Regions from separate parts of the Methylotenera sp. E1MeOHC1 genome, predicted to be linked through region 1. Evidence: riboswitches for the same ligand, from Rfam matches in the RefSeq annotation. Region 1 holds a riboswitch; the other holds the start of a gene.

Evidence for each region. A riboswitch is a leader RNA that binds a small molecule or an ion and turns the genes downstream of it on or off. The one in region 1 is predicted to bind cobalamin.
Region 2: linked by a shared signal. The riboswitch ahead of ACSSU7_RS11645 (ribonucleoside-diphosphate reductase subunit alpha) and the one ahead of ACSSU7_RS08345 (TonB-dependent receptor) in region 1 are both predicted to bind cobalamin.

The regions. Positions count from the first base shown of each region.
Region 1 is NZ_CP196025.1:1,761,825-1,773,228, reverse strand. Features, by position in the region: gene cobT (nicotinate-nucleotide--dimethylbenzimidazole phosphoribosyltransferase) at 1-565, shown strand, start outside; gene ACSSU7_RS08370 (adenosylcobinamide-GDP ribazoletransferase) at 562-1,368, shown strand; gene cobC (alpha-ribazole phosphatase) at 1,365-1,931, shown strand; gene cobD (threonine-phosphate decarboxylase CobD) at 2,031-3,005, opposite strand; gene cbiB (adenosylcobinamide-phosphate synthase CbiB) at 2,998-3,966, opposite strand; gene ACSSU7_RS08350 (cobyric acid synthase) at 3,978-5,417, shown strand; cobalamin riboswitch at 5,598-5,829, shown strand; gene ACSSU7_RS08345 (TonB-dependent receptor) at 6,135-8,255, shown strand; gene ACSSU7_RS08340 (PepSY domain-containing protein) at 8,314-9,825, shown strand; gene ACSSU7_RS08335 (RNA-binding S4 domain-containing protein) at 9,886-10,098, opposite strand; gene cobU (bifunctional adenosylcobinamide kinase/adenosylcobinamide-phosphate guanylyltransferase) at 10,116-10,643, opposite strand; gene ACSSU7_RS08325 (cobalamin-binding protein) at 10,645-11,404, opposite strand, start outside.
Region 2 is NZ_CP196025.1:2,466,531-2,477,934, reverse strand. Features, by position in the region: gene ACSSU7_RS11670 (NAD-dependent formate dehydrogenase) at 1-439, shown strand, start outside; gene ACSSU7_RS11665 (hypothetical protein) at 839-1,354, shown strand; gene sugE (quaternary ammonium compound efflux SMR transporter SugE) at 1,490-1,810, opposite strand; gene ACSSU7_RS11655 (phosphoethanolamine transferase) at 2,204-3,886, shown strand; gene ACSSU7_RS11650 (EamA family transporter) at 3,893-4,315, shown strand; cobalamin riboswitch at 4,580-4,812, shown strand; gene ACSSU7_RS11645 (ribonucleoside-diphosphate reductase subunit alpha) at 4,976-7,786, shown strand; gene ACSSU7_RS11640 (ribonucleotide-diphosphate reductase subunit beta) at 7,943-9,067, shown strand; gene ACSSU7_RS11635 (ankyrin repeat domain-containing protein) at 9,123-9,902, opposite strand; gene ACSSU7_RS11630 (sensor domain-containing diguanylate cyclase) at 10,066-11,404, shown strand, end outside.

The DNA.
Region 1 (11,404 bases):
CTGTAATGTTTTTGGTTTTGGCGAGATGGGGATAGGCAATACTTCTTCAGCCAGTTGTTTGATGAGTGTGCTGTGCGGTATTCCGATTGAAGAGTGTGTAGGGCGCGGTACCGGTTTAGATGATGCTGGGTTGGCGCAGAAATTATCTGTTCTTAAGCAGGCAATAGATTTTCATGGTCTGCGTAGTGATAATGCGCTGGATGTACTGGCGACTTTTGGCGGCTATGAAATTGCAATGATGGCTGGTGCAATGCTGGGCGCAGCTGAGCAGAACGCTGTATTGTTAATTGATGGTTTTATTGCAACCGCTGCCTTGCTGGTGGCTGCGCAGTTGCAGCCGAATATTTTGCAGTATTGTGTATTTACGCATTGCTCGGGTGAGGCTGGGCACCGCCGCTTGTTGGCACATTTGGGGGCTACGCCGCTATTGGATATCGGTTTGCGTCTTGGTGAGGGTACAGGTGCGGCCTTGGCTTATCCTTTGGTGCAGGCTGCGGTCAACTTTATGAACGAGATGGCCTCGTTTGAAAGTGCCGGTGTGAGCACAGCTGAGGATGCTGCGTGATCAATTTTCTGCGTAATGAGCGACGCTATATGTTGTTAGCCGTTGGCTACTTTACGCGGTTGCCTATCCCCGTGTTTGGCGACTTTCATCCTGATGATTTGAACCGATCTGCCAAATACTTTCCATTGGTGGGGATTTTTGTCGGTTTGATTGGGGCAGGTGCATTTGCACTTGCGAGCAAGGTGTTGCCATCGAGTGTTGCCGTGCTGATTAGCATGATGATGACGATTTATATCACCGGTGCATTTCATGAGGATGGGCTTGCCGATAGCGCAGATGGTTTAGGTGGCGGTTGGGACACCGAGCGCATACTGGCCATTATGCAAGATTCCAGGCTGGGGACTTATGGTGCGATTGCCCTGTTCTTAGCGCTGTTTACGAAATATCAACTACTCAATGCATTGCCTGCTTACTTTTTACCGTTTGTGTTAGTGATTGGTCATGCATTTAGCCGTTTATGTGCGTTCTTGGTCATGGCAGATTTAGATTATGTGCGGGAGAGTGGCAAGGCAAAGCCGCTGGCAACTAAAGTGAAGGCGCCGGGCTTGCTGGTTGCTGTGCTATTTGGCGTGGCGCCGATTCCGCTGCTGTATTGGAATTTTTCACCTGTGCTGTTGAATGTTACGGACTGGCTGTTGCTTGCTGCGTGTTGCTTAACCCCGGTGGTGTTCGTGTGGGTTTGGTGGCGCAATAAAATCAAACGCTGGCTTGGCGGTTATACGGGTGACTGCTTGGGTGCGATGCAGCAGGTGACAGAGTTAGCTTTTTATTTAGGCTTGCTGGTGTGGGCGCAGCAGCTATGAATTTACATTTGATTAGACACACCTCCTTGGATATTCCCTCTGGCGTTTGTTATGGGCAGAGCGATGTGGATGTTTCAGCTAACTTTGCCGCAGAGTGCAGTGCGTTAAGCGCAAAATTAGATGGCATTCAGTTTGATGCGGTCTATGCTAGCCCGTTGCAGCGCTGTACCAAATTAGCACAGGCGCTTAATTTGGGTGAGCTACAAGTGGACGAACGGTTAAAGGAGTTGCATTTCGGTGATTGGGAAATGCAGCCTTGGGATAGTATACCGCGCGAACTGTTTGATGTTTGGGCGCATGATTATGCGCATTTGTCCCCACCTAATGGGGAGAGTTTTACCCAGTTATATCACCGTGCGAAAGCCTTCACAGAGGAAGTGGGTAGTCACTTACGTGGAAAGAATGTAGCCGTTGTGACACATGGCGGAGTGATACGCGCCATGTTGGCAGACGCCCTGAATATGCCGTTAAAGGGCTTGTTCCGCTTGGTGATTGATCACGCTAGCGTGACGCAAATCACCCTCAGTGATAGCGTGCCTAGGATACAGTTTGTTAACCGCTAAGGCGGTGATTAGACGCTGCTACTGGCACTGAGCATCACTCGTAGTTTTGGAAAAGAGCGTCGGTAGCCAGGTCGGTTCACCACTGTAAGTTTTCAGGCGCTATAGATTCTGCAGTGCTTGTTCCAATTGCTGCCAACGATTGTCGTCTGGTAAGCCAAATCTTAATGCTGGCTGTTCCGTGAATTTTCTAACCCAAATCCCTTGTCTTGCGAGCTTGTCTTGTAATTGGCTAGCTTCCTCAGTCGCAACGTACTGAAAAAGCGCAGTCCCGCCGACTGGCTTTAAACCATATTGCGTAAGTAAGCTTGCTAGGCGCTGGCTGTTGTTTACTAGGGTTAGTCTGGTGTTTTGTTGCCACGAGAAATCCTGTAGCGCTTGCATGGCAATGTAGCGGCTAGCGCCTGCAATCGTCCATGGGCCTAACTCCTCTTTTATCAGTTGTAGCTTTGCGGGTGCTGCAAGCAGAAAGCCAACTCTGGCACCAGCTAAGCCAAAAAATTTGCCTAGTGAGCGCAGTACAAATAAACCCTCTAAATGTGCGTACTGGGCAATGCTGTGTTCGGGCGTTGCATCCATAAATGCTTCATCCACAATCAGCCATCCGCCGCGCTTGGCTAGCATGGCATGTAGCTGCAATAAGTTTTGTGGCGCAAACTGTTTACCAGTTGGGTTGTTTGGGTTGCAAACTAATACCACATCAGCATTGCTGATAAGGTCAACATCGTTTAAATCACTGAAGCGCATTACCTGATGCCCGCAGCGCTGCCAAGCGTGTGCGTGCTCTTGGTACATGGGGTTGAGCATGGCAACTCTGCTACAAAGCCTAAGCTTAGGCAGGGTTTGTAGTGCAGCTTGTGAGCCGCTGGTAGCGATGAGCGATTGGCAGCCATAATACTGCGCGGCAGTTGCAATCAGCCCATCCTCATCATTCGGCAGATTGCGCCATAAATGTGCTGGAATCTCGGGGATGGGGTAATGGCAGGGGTTGATACCTGTTGATAAATCTAGCCAGTTCTCTAGCGGGATTTTATACTGCGCGACAGCGGCGCTTAAGTTGCCACCATGTTCAAGCAAGATAAAGGCTTCCTTTAATATGCATCAAGATTGATACCGCTATGATTACCAAACACCACAGCGCAATACTGCGTTTGACTAGGTTAGTAGCGCTTAAAATATGTTGCGTATTGGCTAATGCGCCCATGCCTAGTGTGGGGCGCTGCTTGGCTGTGCCGTGATATACCGCATTGCCACCGAGTTGTACCTCTAACGCGCCTGCGCCTGCCGACATTACCGGCCCGGCGTTGGGGCTGTACCAAGTGCTAGATTGTGCCATCCAGCATTTTAATGCAGCTCGGGTATGGCCGCATAAGGCGTAACTTAGGGCGGTGAGGCGTGCTGGGATTAAGTTTAAAATATCGTCTAAACGCGCAGCCGCCCAGCCGAAATATAAAAAGCGCGGGGTTCTGTAACCCCACATGGCATCTAATGTATTGGCTAATCTAAACAGCACTGCCCCAGACCCACCTAATAATACAAACCAGAATATCGCGCCAAATATTGCATCATTGCCATTCTCCAATACCGATTCCACGGTGGCGGTGGCAATTTCAGTTTCGTTTAATTGCGAAGTGTCACGGCTTACAATCATGCTAATGGCACGCCTTGCCTGTTGCAGGTTGCCCTCTGATAGCGGTGCATGCACTTGCAGTGCATGCTGGCTGAGGCTTTGTGCGCCGATGGCCAAATAAAGCAAAGCAACATCGGCGACCCATGCAAATGGGGTATGGCGAGCTAGGTAGCTGATGGCGGTAAACGGTAGTAATAGTAATAACCAAGCGCTTAGTCCAGCCAAACGGGCAAGGCATGGTCGCATGTTTTGGTTGAGCACATGTTCTATTTTGTTTGCCATCCAGCCAAAGCCAACGAGTGGGTGCCAGCGCTTAGGCTCGCCTAGTAGAGCATCTAACAGAACAGCAGTAATTACCGCTAGGGCTGTGCTATAGGCGCTGATGATGGGATAATAATCAAATGACATTTAAATCACTTATGGTTCAGGGAACGACATCAGATGCCGGTAAAAGTACGCTAGTTGCAGCGATATGCCGTGTATTGTATCGCAGAGGTGTACGTGTTGCCCCATTCAAGCCGCAAAATATGGCGTTAAATTCAGCGGTGACGGTAGATGGTGGCGAGATAGGGCGTGCGCAGGCTGTGCAGGCACAAGCTTGTGGGTTAGCGCCACATACCGATATGAACCCAGTGCTGCTTAAGCCTAACTCGGATACTGGCTGTCAGGTGATTGTGCACGGCAAGGTGGAATGTAACTTAGAGGCGGTGGGTTACCACGCCTACAAGCCGATCGCGATGCACGCCGTGCTGGCTTCTTGGGAGCGATTAAAGTCGCAATACGAGTGTGTAGTGGTAGAAGGCGCGGGCAGCCCGGCTGAGATTAACCTGCGTGACCGTGATATTGCTAATATGGGCTTTGCCGAAGCGGTAGATTGCCCAGTGATTTTAATTGCAGACATTGACCGCGGCGGTGTATTTGCGCACATTGTAGGCACCATGGCCTTGCTTTCTGAAAGTGAGCGGGCGCGCGTGATAGGCTTTGTGATTAACCGCTTTCGTGGCGATATCGCCTTATTGCAACCAGGGCTGGACTGGCTTACGCAGGAAACTGGTAAACCGATATTAGGCGTATTGCCGTATTTGCATGGTTTGCATATCGAGGCCGAGGATTCCGTACCTGTTAGCCAGCAGGTCGCAGGGGGAGCTAAGAATGGGCGCTTGAAAGTTGTGGTGCCGGTTTTACCACACATCAGTAATCACACTGATTTTGACGCACTGCGTTTGCACCCTCAGGTGGATTTTCAATTCGTTAAGATTAGCGAGGCAATTCCGCAAGCAGACCTGATGATATTGCCTGGTAGCAAAAACGTACGCGGCGACCTTGAATTTTTACGCGCCAATGGATGGGAGCAAGCGCTCACTCGCCATTTACGCTATGGCGGCAAAGTCTTAGGCATTTGTGGCGGCTTTCAGATGCTGGGTCGCGTTATCCATGACCCTTATGCCATAGAAGGTGACGCAGGCTCCAGCTCTGGCTTGGGTTGGCTGGAGATGGAAACTACCTTAGAGCAAACCAAGCAATTGAAGCAGATTGCGGGGCATTTGGCGTTTGCGGATGCGCAAGTCGCTGGCTACGAAATTCATATGGGGGTGACAACAGGCGCTGCACTCAACACGCCGGCACTCCATCTTGAAAGTCGGCCAGAAGGGGCGATGTCGCCTGACATGCAAATTGCCGGCACCTATTTGCACGGCTTGTTTGACCACAAAGAAGCATGTGCGGCTTGGCTGGCGTGGGCAGGCTTGCAGACCGAGCAGCACTTTGATTATGAGCAGCTTAAAAATGACGAGCTGAATCGTTTGGCCGATTGCGTAGAGCAGCATTTGGATTGGAACGCGATAGGGCTGCCAGCTTAGGTTTCTAAGTGATTGCGTGGTTTTTATACCTGACTTATATCTGTAAGCAGCGTACGGTTTTAGAGAAACTACTCGTGAGTAGTTTTTATCGCTTGCTCTAATGTCAGCTAGTAGATGGCATCAGGCAACTCGCATCTTCTTGATATTTCTATATAAACTTGACTTTACCCACCTAAAAATCTAAACTGCGGCGATTAAGGTTTAGCTAGAGTTTCACTCTGGTTGATTAATAGGGAATCTGGTGCGGTGCATTTGACGTGAAAGTCTTTGTGCTTATTCCAGTACTGCCCCCGCAACTGTAATCGGATAGTCTGTTCGCACCCTTAGCCACTGAGTCGTTAGATTTGGGAAGGCAGCGAGTCAGGCCGCAACCCGAGAGTCAGGAGACCTGCCTTGATGTAGTCGTAATGTTTGAATTAGGGCGGGGCGTCCTGAGTAAAAAAGCAAAATAGTTATTTTGCCTATACATTAATATATATCCCAGCAGTACCTATTACTGAACCCATAGTTAATTTGCGCCACCAGCAAATGTTGCTTCTGATACGCGTTTGACGCATAAGTTAGTGCGCAACGTGCAGAGGCATACGATGATAGGGTCACATAAGTGCTGCGGATGACTATATTCACTGTCCCACTCCTATTCAAATGCTACCACTGCAATACGTACATGGCGGTTGGTCATGTTGAGTTGAATGAGTATCAGGGAGTATAAAAATAATGCTTAGAAGCAATCAATTAATCACGGCAGCTGTTTTGGCTGCGCTACCACATCTGGCTTTGGCGGATGATGTAGCAGTAGAACTCAAGGAAGTTAACGTTGAGTCTACATGGGATCATGGCAATGCACTTAACCTTAACCAGCCCAGTAGCACAGCGAGTAGACTAGGCCTGAATGCGATTGAGATTCCAGCCAGTACAGAAACGCTGGACATAGAAACTATCCGTATGCGTGGTGATATTAATATCCATGAAGCGGTTTCTCGCACTACCGGTATTTCGGATATTAGCAACCTTGGCTCTGGTGTAGCGTACTCAGCACGTGGTTTTACCGGTAACGATTCTGTAGGCCAGGCTGAAGACGGTATTCGTTTGCTTACTGCTGCAAGTACCCTGACTTACCCTTCAGATACTTGGGGCTACCAACGGGTTGAAGTATTACGTGGCCCAGCTTCGGTCATGTTTGGTGATGGCACGGTGGGTGGCATCGTTAATAGCATACGTAAAGCGCCTAGTCGTGACAGCTCTGTGCAGGCACTGGTTGGTACCGGTTCGCGCGGGGAATATAGGGCAGCTGTCGGTGGCACCGGTGCTGTAGGTGAAATTGGCGCATTTAGAGTCGATGCTTCGGTCACTGGCGGCAATGGTTATGTAGACCGTGGTGAGCATGATAGCCAAAAAATCATGACCAACTTGCTACTTAGCCCTACAGATAAGCTACGCATTAATTTTACCTTTGACCACTCAGATGAGTCACCGACCCGCTATACCGGTATTCCATTACGTAATGGGCGTATAGACTCATCTTTACGTAAAGAAAACTACAACATTAGCGATGATAAACAAAGCTTCACTGAAGACCGTTTACGTGCAAAAGTTGAATGGGAGTTATCGGATGCGCTTAAATTAAGCAATGTGAGCTATTGGTTTAATGCGCATCGTCATTGGCGCAATGTAGAGTACTTTTCGATTGATAACGCCACCAATACCGTTGACCGCTCTGGTTACACTGAGATTAAGCATCAGCAGAAACAAATTGGTAACCGCTTTGCGTTGACTTCAATTGCAGATGCTTTTGGGCATAAAAACCGTTGGTCTGCAGGCTATGAAGTGGCGCGCGTAGATTTTAAATATTTTGACAATTTCTATAATGATAACGACCCTAGCAGTAACGTTGCTATCAAGAACTTTGCTCCTGGTTACTTCCAGACCATAGACCCGACTGCGCTCGACTTTGTGTCTAAAACCGTACAACAGTCTTTATTTGTAGAAGATGCCTTTGATGTGACCAATCAGCTTAAGTTAAGCGCTGGTTTGCGTCAGGACTGGATTAATGTAGACCATGAGAGCCGCTTGACTACGGCGAGTACTGATAAAGATTACTCACCGTTTTCTTACAGGTTAGGTGCGGTTTACCAAACTACGCCAAACACAGCATTCTATGGTCAGTATAGTCAGGGTTCTGACCCGGTATCGTCTATCGTGACGTTACGGCCTAGAAATGGCGCGTTTAAACTGACTTCAGCGCAACAAACTGAATTTGGTATTAAACACGCGTTACCTGAGGGTAAGGGCGAGCTTACTTTTGCCGTTTACCATATCGCAAAAGATGACATTATCACCCGTGACCCAAGTAACCCAACGCTCAGAGTGCAGGGCGGTAAGCAGTCATCACGCGGGGTTGAGCTATCAGCAACCTTGTTCCCAGTGAATCACTGGCGTACAGATTTGAATATGGCTTTGCTTGATGCGCGTTACGACGAGTTGGTTGAGGCTGTTGGTGATCCTGCTGTTAGCGTTTCGCGTGCCGGTAAAACGCCAACCGATGTGCCTGAAAAAATAGCCAATGCTTGGGTTTATTATCAACAAGCAAGCTGGGAGGCTGGCGTAGGCGCACGCATGGTAGGTAAACGCTATGCAAATAATGCCAACACTTCTACCATGCAAGGCTATACGGTTTATGATGCGAGCATAGCATGGCGTGTTCACCCAAAGGCTACGCTGAGAGGCAATTTGCGTAACCTGACCAATAAACTGTATGCGCCGGTTTCATACGATACGCAGCAGTTTATTTTGGGCGAATCTAGGCGTGTAGAGCTTACCGCTGAGTTGTCTTTTTAAGCACTAAGTTTGGTATTAATCACTAGGTTTGGTAATGATTTAACTATAAAGTTGTGATGTGAAATTACGTTATTTACATCTGATACATCGCTGGCTAGGGATAGGACTAGGGCTGTTTGTCTTGCTTTGGTTCTTATCTGGCCTAGTGATGTTATTTGTTGCTTATCCGCAACTGACTCAAGCTGAGCGGCTAAACCGTTTGGATAGCTTGCAGTTGCAGCAGGTAAAGCTTAGTGCCGCACAGGCATGGGTGTTAACGGGTAAACTGGGTCAACCAGAAAGCGTTAGGTTGGCCATGCGTGGGCATCGACCTACTTACTATTTTTTGCAACATGGGCAATGGCTAGCGATATGGGCTGACGCGAACAATGTTGCACCCAATGTTGCACCTGGCGAGTCTATTCCTGACGAATCTATTCAAGTTTCAAAAGCAGAAGCGATCAATGCTGCTGAACAATATCAAGGTCAAGCAAAAGCAACAGAGGCGCTCTTGCTTGATCATGACCAATGGTCTATTTCATCTAGTTTGAATGGGCATCGACCTCTATATCGTGTTGCACTCGATGATGCTGATGCTACTGAACTGTATGTTTCTAGCCATACCGGTGAGGTAGTGCTGGATACACAGGGCGCTGAGCGTGCGTGGAATTGGCTGGGTTCAGTGATTCACTGGGTTTACTTTACGCCTTTACGTATGGAGCGTGAGCTTTGGCGGCAGGTTGTACTGTGGCTAGCTTTTGCTGGGGTGGCGCTGGCTAGTTTGGGTTTATGGCTAGGTGTGCAACGTATACGTATTAATCGTCGCTACAGTAATGATAGGGTTACGCCGTACCGTGGCTGGGCACGCTGGCATCATATTGTCGGTTTAAGTGCGGGTGTTTTTTGCATTACTTGGTTATTTAGCGGTTGGCTTTCTTTAACGCCATTCGGTTGGTTTTCAGATAGATCTTTGCGTGCGGAAGAAGCTGAGCACTGGGCAGGTGGCACACCTAATGTGCAAGACATGAGGCTACCTGTGTCGGCATTTGCCACACGCTTGACTGGCACTGATATTAAAGAGATAGAGTGGCTGAAGTTTGCCGGCAATACTTACATTTTGGCAAAAGCTGCAGAGCAGGAGTCGCTTGTTGATCGTCAATCTGGCGTGCCAGTGGCAGGGTTCTCGGCAGCCATATTGCAGGCGCAGGCTGCTAAGTTAGCGCTTCATGCGCAGATTACATCAGCGCACTGGCTGACCAGCGGTGATTTATATTTCAATCAGGACGCACAAAAAACACCACGGGTATTACGTGTTGCATTTGCAGATGCCTTAAATACTACTTTTTACATAGATGCACGCACTAGCAAGATACTCGTGTCACAGGATAGTTACAGTCGTACTTATCGCTGGCTGTTTAATGGCTTGCACCGTATCGATATTCCGCCATTGGGTGACAGATTGCTGGCGCGTAGAATCACCATTTTTGTGCTGTCGGCAGGCGGGGTGTTACTCACAATAGCAGGTATCGTGCTAGGTTGGCGCAGAGTTCGTAGAAAGTGGGCGCAAGCCGTAGTCGCTGGTAATCGATAGTAACTAAAAGTAACCTAGAGCGCTCGGTAAAGTTAATTAAGGCTTATAGTCAAACAGCGTTTATAGCACTTTAACCGTTTGCCCCAAGCACTCTACAACTTGCCCTGAGCGTATTTTTGCAGTGCGTCTAGTTTCAATATTGCCATCCACCGTAACGATGCCATCGCTAACCATCACTTTGCCTTGGCCGCCGCTATTGGCAATGCCTGCAAGTTTTAGTAGGTTACAAAGTTCGATAAACTCACCTTGTAGTTCAAAAGTCGTTGTTTCCATATTTATCCTTTAAATAGTTACCCTTTAAGGGTAAGCGGCAGGCCTGCTGCAATAAAGCTAACTTGATTAACGCATGCAGCGACTGCTTGGTTAAGGCGGCCTTGTTCGTCTTGAAACTGACGGTTAATCTCACCTAAGGGCACGATGCCCATGCCTACCTCATTGCTGACCAGCAATATAGTCCCTTCCAGCTTGGGTAGGGTCTCTAATAGCGTGTTGCGTTCATGTTGCCAGTCTAAACCCTCTGGTCGGTCGCAGTCTGGGCAAATGCATTGCGCCAGCCAAAGTGTGAGGCAATCTACAATAATGCAGGTGTCCGCTTTGGCATGGGTTTGCAACGCTTCTGCTAAGTTAAAAGACTGCTCTACCGTTGCCCAATGCGCTGGGCGACGAGTTTTGTGCTGGTCAACGCGTGTGCCAAACTCTGTATCGTACACTTGTGCCGTGGCAATATAAGTGACCGGCTGGCCAGATGCCAAAGCCAGTTTTTCTGCGAAGGCGCTTTTGCCTGAGCGTGCGCCGCCTAAAATAAGGTGTGTAGCCATGTTAGTTCCTATTGTTGCTGTGTACTAAAGCCCATTGCTGGATAATAGCCTGCACTTGCTGCAAACCGTGGGTAATCAGTGACGGCCCAGGCTGCAGAATATCCGCCGATTTAATTTCAAATACCAAGCCGTTTTTTACTGCAGGGATGCTATGCCAGTCCTCTCTGGCGATCACCTGTTCAGGCTGAAATTTCTTACCACACCATGAGCCGATAATGATGTCAGGCTGGCGCTCTATCACTTGGCTGGCTTGTACCGTTCTGTCTTTTGCACTGTGAAACTGGGATAGCTCCGGGAAGCAGTCCTTGCCGCCAGCGATTTCAATCAGTTCAGCCGCCCATTTGATACTGCAAATCATAGGGTCGTTCCACTCCTCAAAATATACAACAGGTTTTGCTGGCAATTGAGATGCCATATCTTTTGCCTGTTGTATCGTGTGCTCTAGTTCGGCAATTAGTTTAAACGCTTTATCCGAGGCGCCGACTAGGCTGCCCACGGTGGTAATCATGTTAAGCATTTGTGCAATCGAGCGCTGGTTAAAGATATGTACTTCTACGCCAGCGCGAATCAGAGATGCTGCAATATCCGCCTGCAGGTTGGAGAAGCCAATCACTAAGTCAGGCTTGAGATCTAATATTTTATCAATCTTAGCACTGGTAAAGGCGGCGATTTTGGGTTTTTCTTGGCGTGCAATGGCTGGGCGGGTGGTAAAGCCAGAGATGCCGACAATGCGCGCCTGTTCACCTAGCAGGTACAGTACT
Region 2 (11,404 bases), 700 kb from region 1:
ATTGCACCCTGAAACAGAACATATGTTTGATGATGCGTTGATTGCTAAGATGAAACGAGGTGCTTACATTGTGAATACTGCTCGTGGAAAAATATGCGACAAAGACGCAGTAGCGCGAGCATTAAAAAGCGGTCAATTAGCTGGTTATGCAGGCGATGTGTGGTTTCCACAACCTGCACCTAAAGACCACCCATGGCGCACTATGCCATACCACGGGATGACACCACACGTATCAGGCACTAGCCTCAGCGCACAAGCGCGGTATGCCGCTGGTACACGTGAAATTCTGGAGTGCTGGTTTGAAGGCAAGCCTATTCGAGAAGAGTATCTTATTGTAGATGGCGGTCATTTAGCTGGTGCAGGTGCGCACTCCTATAGCACAGGTAACGCCACTAAAGGCTGGGAGGACGCAACACGGTACAGTGCGGCAGCAAGGTAGAGCAAAGGGTGTATTTATATCGTTCCCTGATAGAGATCAGGGAACGATATTGGCGTCTTTCACCATCACACTAATCAGAACTTTGATTAGTGAATGGTGTCCGACTTTAATTGGCGTAACTTATGCATTTGTCGCGAGTAAACAGTCTACGTGCTCAGATTGAATGGCACATTACTAATGGTATTGATAAGTGTGAGTAGTCACTTTGCCAATATGTTAATTTATAAATTGGTTATTTATTAAAATAACCGTTTATAAAGTACAGCAATCAATAAAAGCGATTGTTAAAAGGTGGTGGATAACTAAGCTAGTTAAGCAAGCATTAATGAATCTCAGCTAATTAATCTAAGTTAACCAACCTAGGCTGAATCCTAACTGCAAAATACATAGGAGAACGCGATGAGACGTAGACTTTATTTCGTGTTACCAGATATTAAAAGTGCGCAAGTGATGATGAACGAATTATTGCTAGCGCGCATTGACGCTAATCATATTCACTTTTTGGCTAGACCAGATAAACCTTTGGGCGACCTGCCTGAGGCAAATGTAATAGAGAGATCAGAACTCGTTTTTTGCGCAAGTGTAGGCATGTTGCTAGGCGCGGTACTAGGAGCATTGGCTGGAGTTCTAGCCATCATGGTTCCATGGTGGTTTGGCTCGGTTTCTACAGCCATTATCCCCTACACCATGTTGATTGGTGGGGTGGCGAGTGCGATTTGGGCGGGGACTTTAGCGACTGGAGTCCCAAACCATAGGCTAGAGCCATATAAAAAACCAATTAATGCCGGAAAAGTGCTGATGATTGTTTCTGTACCCTTGCATAGACTCATTGAGATTCGCGACATCTTGATTAAAAGACATCCCGAAGCCAGCTATGAAGGAACTTGGCCAACTGATCACGTATTATTTCCTTAGCAGTGGATTGATACGCAGTGATAAAAATGGCTAAGTAGTCTAAGCGTAATGTGAATGGCGCTTGCTGAATGTACACCTTGATGGTGTGGGGTCTGTTTCGGCCTGCAATGCCAAACAAACTACAGGCCAAAAGCACTAAATGGCTGTGCTTAACTTCAGCCCTACTATACCAACAAATATGCATAACAAACTTAGTAGCCTACCTAAGTTCGCAGATTCATCAAATAGCAATATGCCAAAAATTGCTGTGCCAATGGCACCGATTCCTACCCAAACCGCATACGCCGTTCCAACGGGTAATGATTTCATTGCCATTCCTAGCAGCCAAACGCTCAGTACCATTGCCAGCACGGTGCCTACCGTTGGCCAAAGTCGCGTAAAACCCTCGGTATACTTCAAGCCTATCGCCCACACTACCTCTAACAGCCCGGCCGCCACAAGAATCGCCCAACTCATCTTAACACCTCACAAAAAAATATTGGGTCGTCCCGAGATTAATCTAAATAAGCAAGGTCGTCCTTACTTATCGCACAACGCATAAAGTTTAGCACTAGAATTGAATGCCAGCTTACTTTCAACATAGCGCACAATGAATAATTACCAACCCATTGATGCAATCAAACGCTATTGCCCACCATAGCTTACACATGCTGCATGTAATTAAACATCACAAGGGAGCAATCTACAATTTATGCAGTGCCGTATTTAATTCTTAAATCAATTCATGCAATTATTGCACCATGCATCATTCATATTTAATTTTTTACTTATATAAATCAATGCAGTAGGCATCTGGCACATTTACTGCTCTTACCTTAATAATATTTAAGCTAAGGCACACCCCATACTATGCAGTCAATGAAGCCAGAAGTTACCGACAAAACAGAATTGTCAAAATTTCTGAATCAAACACAAGCCATATTGTTAGTGGTCATTTTCATCATGCTAACAGGCAACTTCGCCCTGTTTCACGGCATTGCGCACATATACCCACTTACAGTTGCCAATGCACCTTTTTTAACCTCATTGGCTTTATTCTTTAGCGCACTGACCGCCGTTTTCTTTTTATCCATTTGCCATGGAAAATTTACACGCTGGATATTGGCATTGTTTGTCATTATTGCATCGCAAGCCGCTTATTATATGGACCACTTAGGTGTCATTATCGATACCGTCATGATTGATAACATCATGCAAACCAGTACAAACGAGTTTGCTAGCTTAATTACCATGAGCTTAATCGTGAGAACTTTAGTTTTCGGTGTTATACCGGCATGGTTAATTATTAAATACTGCCCCGCACCAATCAATTTCAAAGCGGAATTTAAATCTAGATTAAAAACCATCGCTGTTTGCTTGGTAAGCATCGTTTTATTAGTAATACCGTTCACCGCTGACTACAGCTCGTTTATACGAGAACATAAAATTGTCAGGTTCTACGCTAACCCAACTTACTCAGTGTACTCGGCGATTAAATACGTCACAGAGCAATCAAAAATTGCAAGTCATGCGGTGTTACATAAAACGGCAGAAGATGCGGTTTTAATTGACCCAAGCACAAGTAAAAAAGAGCTCATCATATTAGTAGTTGGTGAAACTGCCCGTGCAGACCGCTTCTCATTAAATGGATATAAGCGAGAAACCAACCCATTGCTCGCCAAAGAAAACCTTGTAAGCTTTAGTAATGTCAGCTCATGCGGGACATCTACCGGCGTCTCTGTGCCATGCATGTTTTCATCTTTAGGGCGAGATAAGTACGATAAAGAAAAAGCGCTTGAGCAAGAAAATGTATTAGACGTTCTGAAAAAAAATGGTATTGAGGTGCTGTGGCGCGACAATAACTCAGACTCTAAAGGAGTTGCCACCAGAGTTAAATATGAGGACTTTAAGTCGCCAACGCTCAATCCAACTTGCGAAGGTGAGTGTAGAGATATCGGTATGTTAAGCGGGCTTGATAAGTATATTGAGGCGCACAAATCTCAAGACATGATGATTGTATTGCACCAAATGGGCAATCACGGCCCTGAGTACTATCGCAGATACCCCAAAGCATTTGAACGCTTTAAACCTGCCTGCCAAACTGGTGAGTTGAGAGATTGCTCTAAACAGGAAATTGATAATGCTTATGACAATGCAATTTTATATACGGATTATTTTTTATCCGAAGTGATTAGTTTTCTCAAAAAATACGACAGCACGCACGAAACAGCAATGCTTTACATCGCAGATCATGGTGAGTCTTTAGGTGAACACGGCATTTACCTACATGCCGCACCGTATATGATGGCGCCTAAAGAGCAAACGCATGTTCCAGCCATTGTATGGGCCGGGAAAAGCTTTGATTATCGCTTGGATGATATTAAATCGTATCAAGACCATGCGCTGAGCCATGACGATTTATTTTGTACTATACTGGCTTCGTATGAGTTAGATTCACACATATGTGCAGCCAAAAAAGGCATTTTCTCTAAAAATACCGCGTTAAAATCAGCGGCTATCTCTGACAATCATGCAGAGAGGAAACTAAATTAATTCACCATGGAACGCTGGGTTCTATACGCTATTATCTCCATGCTGTTTGCAGGCTTTACTGCCGTCATTGCAAAACAGGGCTTAACTGGCATTTCTGCTGAGCTTGGTTTAACGCTAAGAACACTGTTTGTTTGCGCATTTATTATTTTGTTTGGTCTGCTTGCCGTCACACCGGCTGAAATTAAAAACCTGCAAAAACATCATTATATCTGGCTGGCACTATCCGCCCTCACCACTGCCGGCTCTTGGATTTTTTATTACAAAGCACTGAAAATGGGGGATGTAGCAACGGTCGCTCTGATTGATAAAGGCAGCGTGGTTGTCACCGTGATATTGGCATGGCTGCTATTTAAAGAAGTTATCACCTTACGCATGATGATAGGCGCAGTATTAATTATTGCTGGCATCATCACGATTGCAAAAAAATAATAGAATCACCACAACCTAATCCTAAGGCTGACCAAAATTGACTAGAGCGCATAGCTGACGTGAGCCTCTACCCCACTGCAAAGCTTAATCCCCCTTCAATTAACTGACTAAAGCACAAGAGACTTAAAATCTCTTGTGCTTTTGCAATCTAATCAAGCTAAAAAAGCCAATTAAAAAAATCCTTATAAAACATAGGTATGGAAATTTAAAATAAATAATATCTATATATTGTGCTTTTAATATTGAAATCACCCACTATGTTGCGTTATAGTGCTTGCACACGGTTCTTATTTTTCAGTCGAAAATTAAGATAATAGGGAATCCGGTGCGAAGTTTGACCTAGCGCAAACATCAATACCGGGGCTGCCCCCGCAACTGTAATCAGAGAGTTATTTTGTATTTCTCGCCACTGAATTTTGATTAATTAAAATTTGGGAAGGCTAGCAAAATGATGATGACCTGAGAGCCAGGAGACCTGCCGTAGACATTTTCACGCTGCACTTGTGTGAATACTTTTATAACGTTTGAGGCGGGGTGTCCTCGGCAGATGGGTAGACTCAATCTATCCGCCATGCTGGTCTTTGTTTGGCGTATTTTTCTATTGTAGAAGATGCTCGCCTATAAAGCGTACCTGCCCTTTATTAAAAAAGGGAAATCTAAATGGATGACATAAAACCATCTTCAAGTACTGACTCAGTACAATCTACACTACTGCCTATGTTGCAGGTAATTCGCCGTAATGGTGCCGCGGTAACATTTAATTTAGACAAAATTGCTATCGCGATCACTAAAGCCTTCTTGGCGGTTGAAGGTAACCAAAGTGCCGCATCACAGCGTGTACGTGACCAAGTTAACACATTGAGCCAAATCGTTAATAACGCATTAATTCGCCGCTTACCAGCTGGTGGTTCTATCCATATTGAAGACATTCAAGACCAGGTTGAACTAGCCTTGATGCGTAGCGGCAATCACGACGTAGCACGTGCTTACGTGCTTTACCGTGAGAAACGCAATGCTGAACGTGCCGCAGAAAAAGCGACGACTAGTGAACCTAGCCATGCGCTGAATGTGAATATTGACGGTAAATTAGTGCCGCTTAACATTAAACAGCTAAACGACATGGTGGCAGAAGCCTGTCTGAATCTGGGCAACGAAGTAGATGTGAACCTCGTTGTAGAGCAAGCAGTGCGTGATTTATATGATGGCATTCCATTTAGCGAAGTATATAAAGCGCTGATTTTATCTGCGCGTAGCTTGATTGAAACTGAGCCAGCTTACAATTATGTAACAGCGCGTTTGCAGCTGGATTTAGTGCGAGCTGAAGTATTAGGCGAGCGCGTAAGCCATGCTGAAATGGATACGTACTATGTGGAATACTTCCCACGCTATATCAAAATCGGTATCGGCTCAGATTTGTTAGACCCACGTTTGGCACAGTTTGATTTGGGTAAACTGGCCGCAGCTTTGGTTAAAGAGCGCGATTTCCAATTTAGTTACTTAGGTATTCAAACTTTATATGACCGCTACTTCTTGCATATTGAAGAGCGTCGTATCGAACTACCGCAAATCTTCTTTATGCGCGTGGCGATGGGTTTGGCGATTAACGAGATTGACCGCGAAGCGCGCGCAATCGAGTTCTACAATGTATTGAGTACGTTTGACTTTATGAGCTCAACGCCAACTTTATTCAATGCTGGCACATTGCATTCACAGCTTTCTTCTTGTTACCTCACCACTGTGAGCGACGACTTGGACGGTATCTACCAAGGCATTAAAGAAAATGCTTTGCTGCAAAAATACGCAGGCGGGTTAGGTAACGACTGGACGCCAGTTCGCTCATTAGGTGCACGCATCAAGGGCACTAACGGTAAGAGCCAAGGCGTGATTCCATTCTTAAAAGTGGTGAACGACACGGCAGTAGCGGTAAACCAAGGCGGTAAACGTAAAGGTGCAGTATGTGGTTACTTGGAAACTTGGCATCTGGATATTGAAGAATTTTTAGACCTGCGTAAAAACACCGGTGATGATCGCCGTCGTACGCATGACATGAATACCGCGCATTGGATTCCAGATTTATTCATGCGCCGCGTGACTGAAGCTGGCGAGTGGACATTGTTCTCACCATCTGATGTGCCGGACTTGCATGACAAATACGGTAAAGCGTTTGAGGCGGCTTATGTGGAATACGAGCGTCGTGCGGATAATGGCGAAATCAAGTTGTTCAAGCGCGTGCCTGCTTTGCAGATGTGGCGCAAGATGCTTTCTATGCTATTTGAAACAGGCCATCCTTGGATTACGTTCAAAGACCCATGCAATATTCGTTCGCCACAGCAGCACGTGGGTGTGGTGCATAGTTCTAACTTATGTACAGAAATCACGCTGAATACTTCTGATACAGAAATCGCTGTATGCAACTTGGGTTCTGTGAACTTATTGCAACATTTAACAGAAGTTAACGGAAAGTTAGTGCTAGATAACGACAAATTGCAAGCCACGATTAAAGTCGGCATGCGCATGTTGGATAACGTGGTGGATATCAACTTCTACCCAGTGGGTAAAGCGCGCAACTCCAACACACGTCACCGCCCAGTGGGTATGGGCATCATGGGCTTTCAAAACTGCCTGCACGCAATGCGTATTCCTTATGCAAGTATGGAAGCGGTTGAGTTTGCCGACCGCGCCATGGAAATGGTGTGCTACAACGCGTACTGGGCATCAACCGTGTTGGCAGAAGAGCGCGGCCCTTACTCTAGCTTTAAAGGCAGCTTGTGGGATCAAGGCATCTTGCCATTAGATACATTAGATTTGTTAGCTAGTGAGCGTGGCGGCAATGTGGAAGTGGATAGAAGCAAGACATTGGATTGGGACGCTTTGCGTAGCCGCATCCAAAAAGTAGGTATGCGTAACTCTAATTGCGTGGCGATTGCGCCAACTGCGACGATTTCTAATATCGTCGGCGTATCTGCCAGCATTGAGCCTGAGTACCAAAACCTGTACGTGAAATCTAACTTATCTGGCGAGTTCACCATTGTGAATGAGCAATTGGTCAATGATCTGAAAGCACGTGGCTTATGGGATACCGTGATGGTGTCAGACCTGAAGTATTTTGATGGTTCATTGGCGCCTATCGAGCGCGTGCCAGCAGACTTAAAACAGCTTTATGCAACAGCATTTGATGTTGATCCAAGCTGGTTGATTGAAGCGGCAGCACGTCGCCAAAAATGGATAGACCAGGCGCAATCACTTAACCTGTATTTCGCAGTGCCTTCAGGCAAGAAGCTTAACGATACGTACTTATTGGCTTGGCAACGTGGCTTGAAAACGACGTATTACTTACGTTCATTAGGCGCAACAGCGGCAGAGAAATCGACTGGTAGTGGTGGCGAGTTGAATGCGGTTGCATCAAGTGCGCCAGAACCAGCGCCAAAGATGTGTTCGATAGATAACCCGGAATGCGAATCTTGTCAATAAGCAAGCGTCTGTGAGCCATCCATTGCTTTGTTACAACAATGCTCAAAGACTGCGCCGTACTATTTGTACTGTCTTGTCTTTTGCGCTTGTCGTGCCTCGCACTGAATAGCTCTCACTAGCTTGCTAAAAATGATGACGAAGAATTAAGGAAAAAACATGCTTTCATTTGAAGATGAAGTTTACGTAGAGCCAACTAAGCCACAACTGGCGCCAGTGCCAACACCAACCGCAGCGCCAGTAGCAGCAAACCAGCCGTCTATTTCAGGCCGTGTGAATGCCTCAGATAAGCGCATGATTAACGGCCAAACGGACGTGAATCAACTAGTGCCGTTCAAATACCATTGGGCGTGGGATAAATACTTGGCCGGTTGTGCCAATCACTGGATGCCGCAAGAAGTTTCCATGAGCCGCGACATTGCACAGTGGAAGGACAGCACTGCACTGACCGACGATGAACGTCTGATTGTTAAGCGTAATCTGGGCTTTTTTACCACAGCTGACTCATTGGCTGCGAACAATATCGTGCTGGGCACTTATCGCCACATCACTGCGCCAGAGTGCCGCCAATACTTGCTGCGCCAAGGCTTTGAAGAGGCGATTCATACACATGCCTATCAATACATCGTTGAGAGTTTGGGTTTAGACGAATCTGAAGTATTTAATGCTTACCAGGAAGTAGCGAGTATTAAAGATAAAGATGACTTCTTGATTCCATTCATCAATGTCCTGACAGACCCGGAGTTCAAAACCGGTACACCAGAGGCTGATCAACAACTATTGCGTTCATTGATTGTGTTTGCCTGCATCATGGAAGGTCTGTTCTTCTACGTAGGCTTCGTGCAGATTCTGGCACTTGGCCGCCAGAACAAGATGCAGGGCGCGGCTGAGCAGTACCAGTACATCTTGCGTGATGAGTCTATGCACTGCAATTTCGGTATTGATGTCATTAATACGATTAAGCTTGAGAACCCACATTTATGGACTGCTGAATTCCGTGAAGAGATTAAAGGCTTAATCCAACACGGTGTTGAGTTGGAATATCGTTACGCAGAAGCAACCATGCCACGCGGCGTGCTGGGCTTGAATGCCACCATGTTTAAGGAATACCTGCGCTTTATTGCCAACCGCCGTTGCCAGCAAATTGGTTTGGATGTGCTTTACCAAGGTGCGACCAATCCGTTCCCATGGATGAGTGAGATGATAGATTTGAAGAAAGAGAAAAACTTTTTTGAAACCCGTGTGACAGAATATCAAACGGGCGGCGCATTAAGCTGGGATTAATCTGGCGCCAAACTGGCAAGAATAGCCTTAGCTACACGGCTATTTTTGCCTGCACTCAAGGAGTAGCGCCTTTTTCTTTTAAGAGCGCTACTATTTTAGTATTACCTGCATCTTCAGCTAAGGCTAAAGCAGACTTACCGTTCTTACCACGCGCCAAGATATCAGCACCTCGTTCGATAAGTAGTTCAGCCACTTCAAACTGACCAGATGTGAGACTAAGCAATAAAGGCGTAAAACCAAGGCTATCCCGATCATTGATATAAGCCCCTCTTTTGATCAACATTTCTGCAATAGTTTTATAACCAGGCAATTGTTGACCACATACCAGTAAAAGCGGCGTCATGGTCTTGCGGTCATAAGCATTCACATCCGCACCTTTTTTGATCAGTATGCCCGCTATCACCGTGTAGCCTTTTTTTAAAGCAACCAACAGCGCGGGCGTGCCATCTGGATCTGAAATGTGGATATTGAAATTACTACGAACAAAGAGATCAACAGCCGCCTGATTACCTGTATGAATTGCCTGCAGAAACTGCTCTTCACTGCGCGCAATCCCTAGCCGCTCTAATTCTTTAATAGCAGCATCTATACCCTGGGCTTCGCGGATATGTTGAGACTGTCGCACTTGCCGCAGCCTGAGAATGTCTTCCATCACCTCTTTTGGGAAGCCCTGACGCCCGCCGCGAGAGTCAATAATCAGCTCACTGAAATAATCATGTATTTGTGGTGTAGACCACAGCTTCTCGATGCGCAACAAAATACGATCGAACTTATCTTCAAGGGCGTATGGGTAGTTCTCGCCGAGGTATTCAAAAAAAGGATGTTTAACAGACATAATGAATATAGTAACTTAATCTAGCTATTTAAATTGAGTGAGTTAGTAATGACTACCAACATCTCACAAAAATTCATTATAATCAATTTTTAATATGCTAAGCTAACAGCGTTGCATAGTTTACTCACGCGCTATTTCGTAAGTAAACGAAAGGATTATTTTGTTGAATTTCGAAGAAATGCATACAAGATTACCCGCTTACTATCGTTACCTGATTGCGATAGTGCTGTTCCTCATAGCCTTTTTTCTGCGTTTCATCATCGCACCAGCACAAGAAAATCTGGCTTACATCACCTTTTATTTGCCAACACTCATCAGCTTCTATCTACTTGGAACTGGCCCTGGCGCCTTGGTGGCTATACTTTCTGGCATAGCTGGCGAATACTACTTCGTGAAACCATTTGAAGTATTATTTAGCGCGCAAAAGAGCTATCTTCCACTCGTATTTTTCTCCTTAACATCTTGCCTGATTGGGTTAATCATCACGAGACTTAGCCACTACAGTGATGAACTCAAGCATGCCGAAGTCCGAGAGAAGTTCCGTAGCCATGTACTAGAGCTGATTACCAAAGGGGCGCCGCTACCTAATATACTCAGAGCCATCATCCTCTGGGTTGAACAAGAAAACCCAGCTATACGCGGCAGTATTATGCTGCTAGATTCTGAAGGTAAGCGCCTGTTGGCAACAGCCGCTCCTAACCTGCCTAGATTCTACGTAGCCGCAGTGAATAATCTAAGCATAGGCGAAGGCGTTGGCTCCTGCGGCACAGCAGCATTTACCGGCAAACGGGTCATTGTTGAAGATATACAAAACCACCCTTACTGGCGCTATTTTAGAGAGATTGCAGGCCAAGCAAGGCTTGGGTCTTGCTGGTCGGAGCCAATACGTTCAACGCAAGGCAAGGTACTAGGAACCGTCGCCATCTACCACCAGAATACATACCGGCCAACTGAAGCCAATATCATGCTGATTGAGCAAGCCGCATATCTCGCAAGTATTGCCATTGAAAAAAATCATAGTGAACTTGCCTTAAAGAAGAATGAAGAACGCTGGAGATTTGCTTTAGAGGGTGCAGGAGACGGGGTTTGGGAATATGATTTTCAAACAGGTAAAACTGAAGCATCCCCACGCTTAATGGAGATTTTGGGGTTAGATGCGAGCCTAACATCTGATGTTGAGAGGTTTCACCACTGGGTAGCGTACACCCACCCAGACAGCGTCACCAACACAATGATGGCGATACAGGCGATGAAAGATAACAAAACCGATCGCTACCAGATTGAACAGCAAAAGCTATGTGGAGACGGCTCTTACAAGTGGCTACTGAACCGAGGCATGGTGATCAGCCGCAACGATGAAGGAAAACCATTACGCATGATTGGCACCTCTACAGACATTACCGAGCGCAAACAGCTTGAAGAGGAGTTCAAACGCCAAGCACGTATTGATTTCCTCACTGGGGTCAGCAATCGCCGCTACTTCATGGAGCAAGCCGAACAAG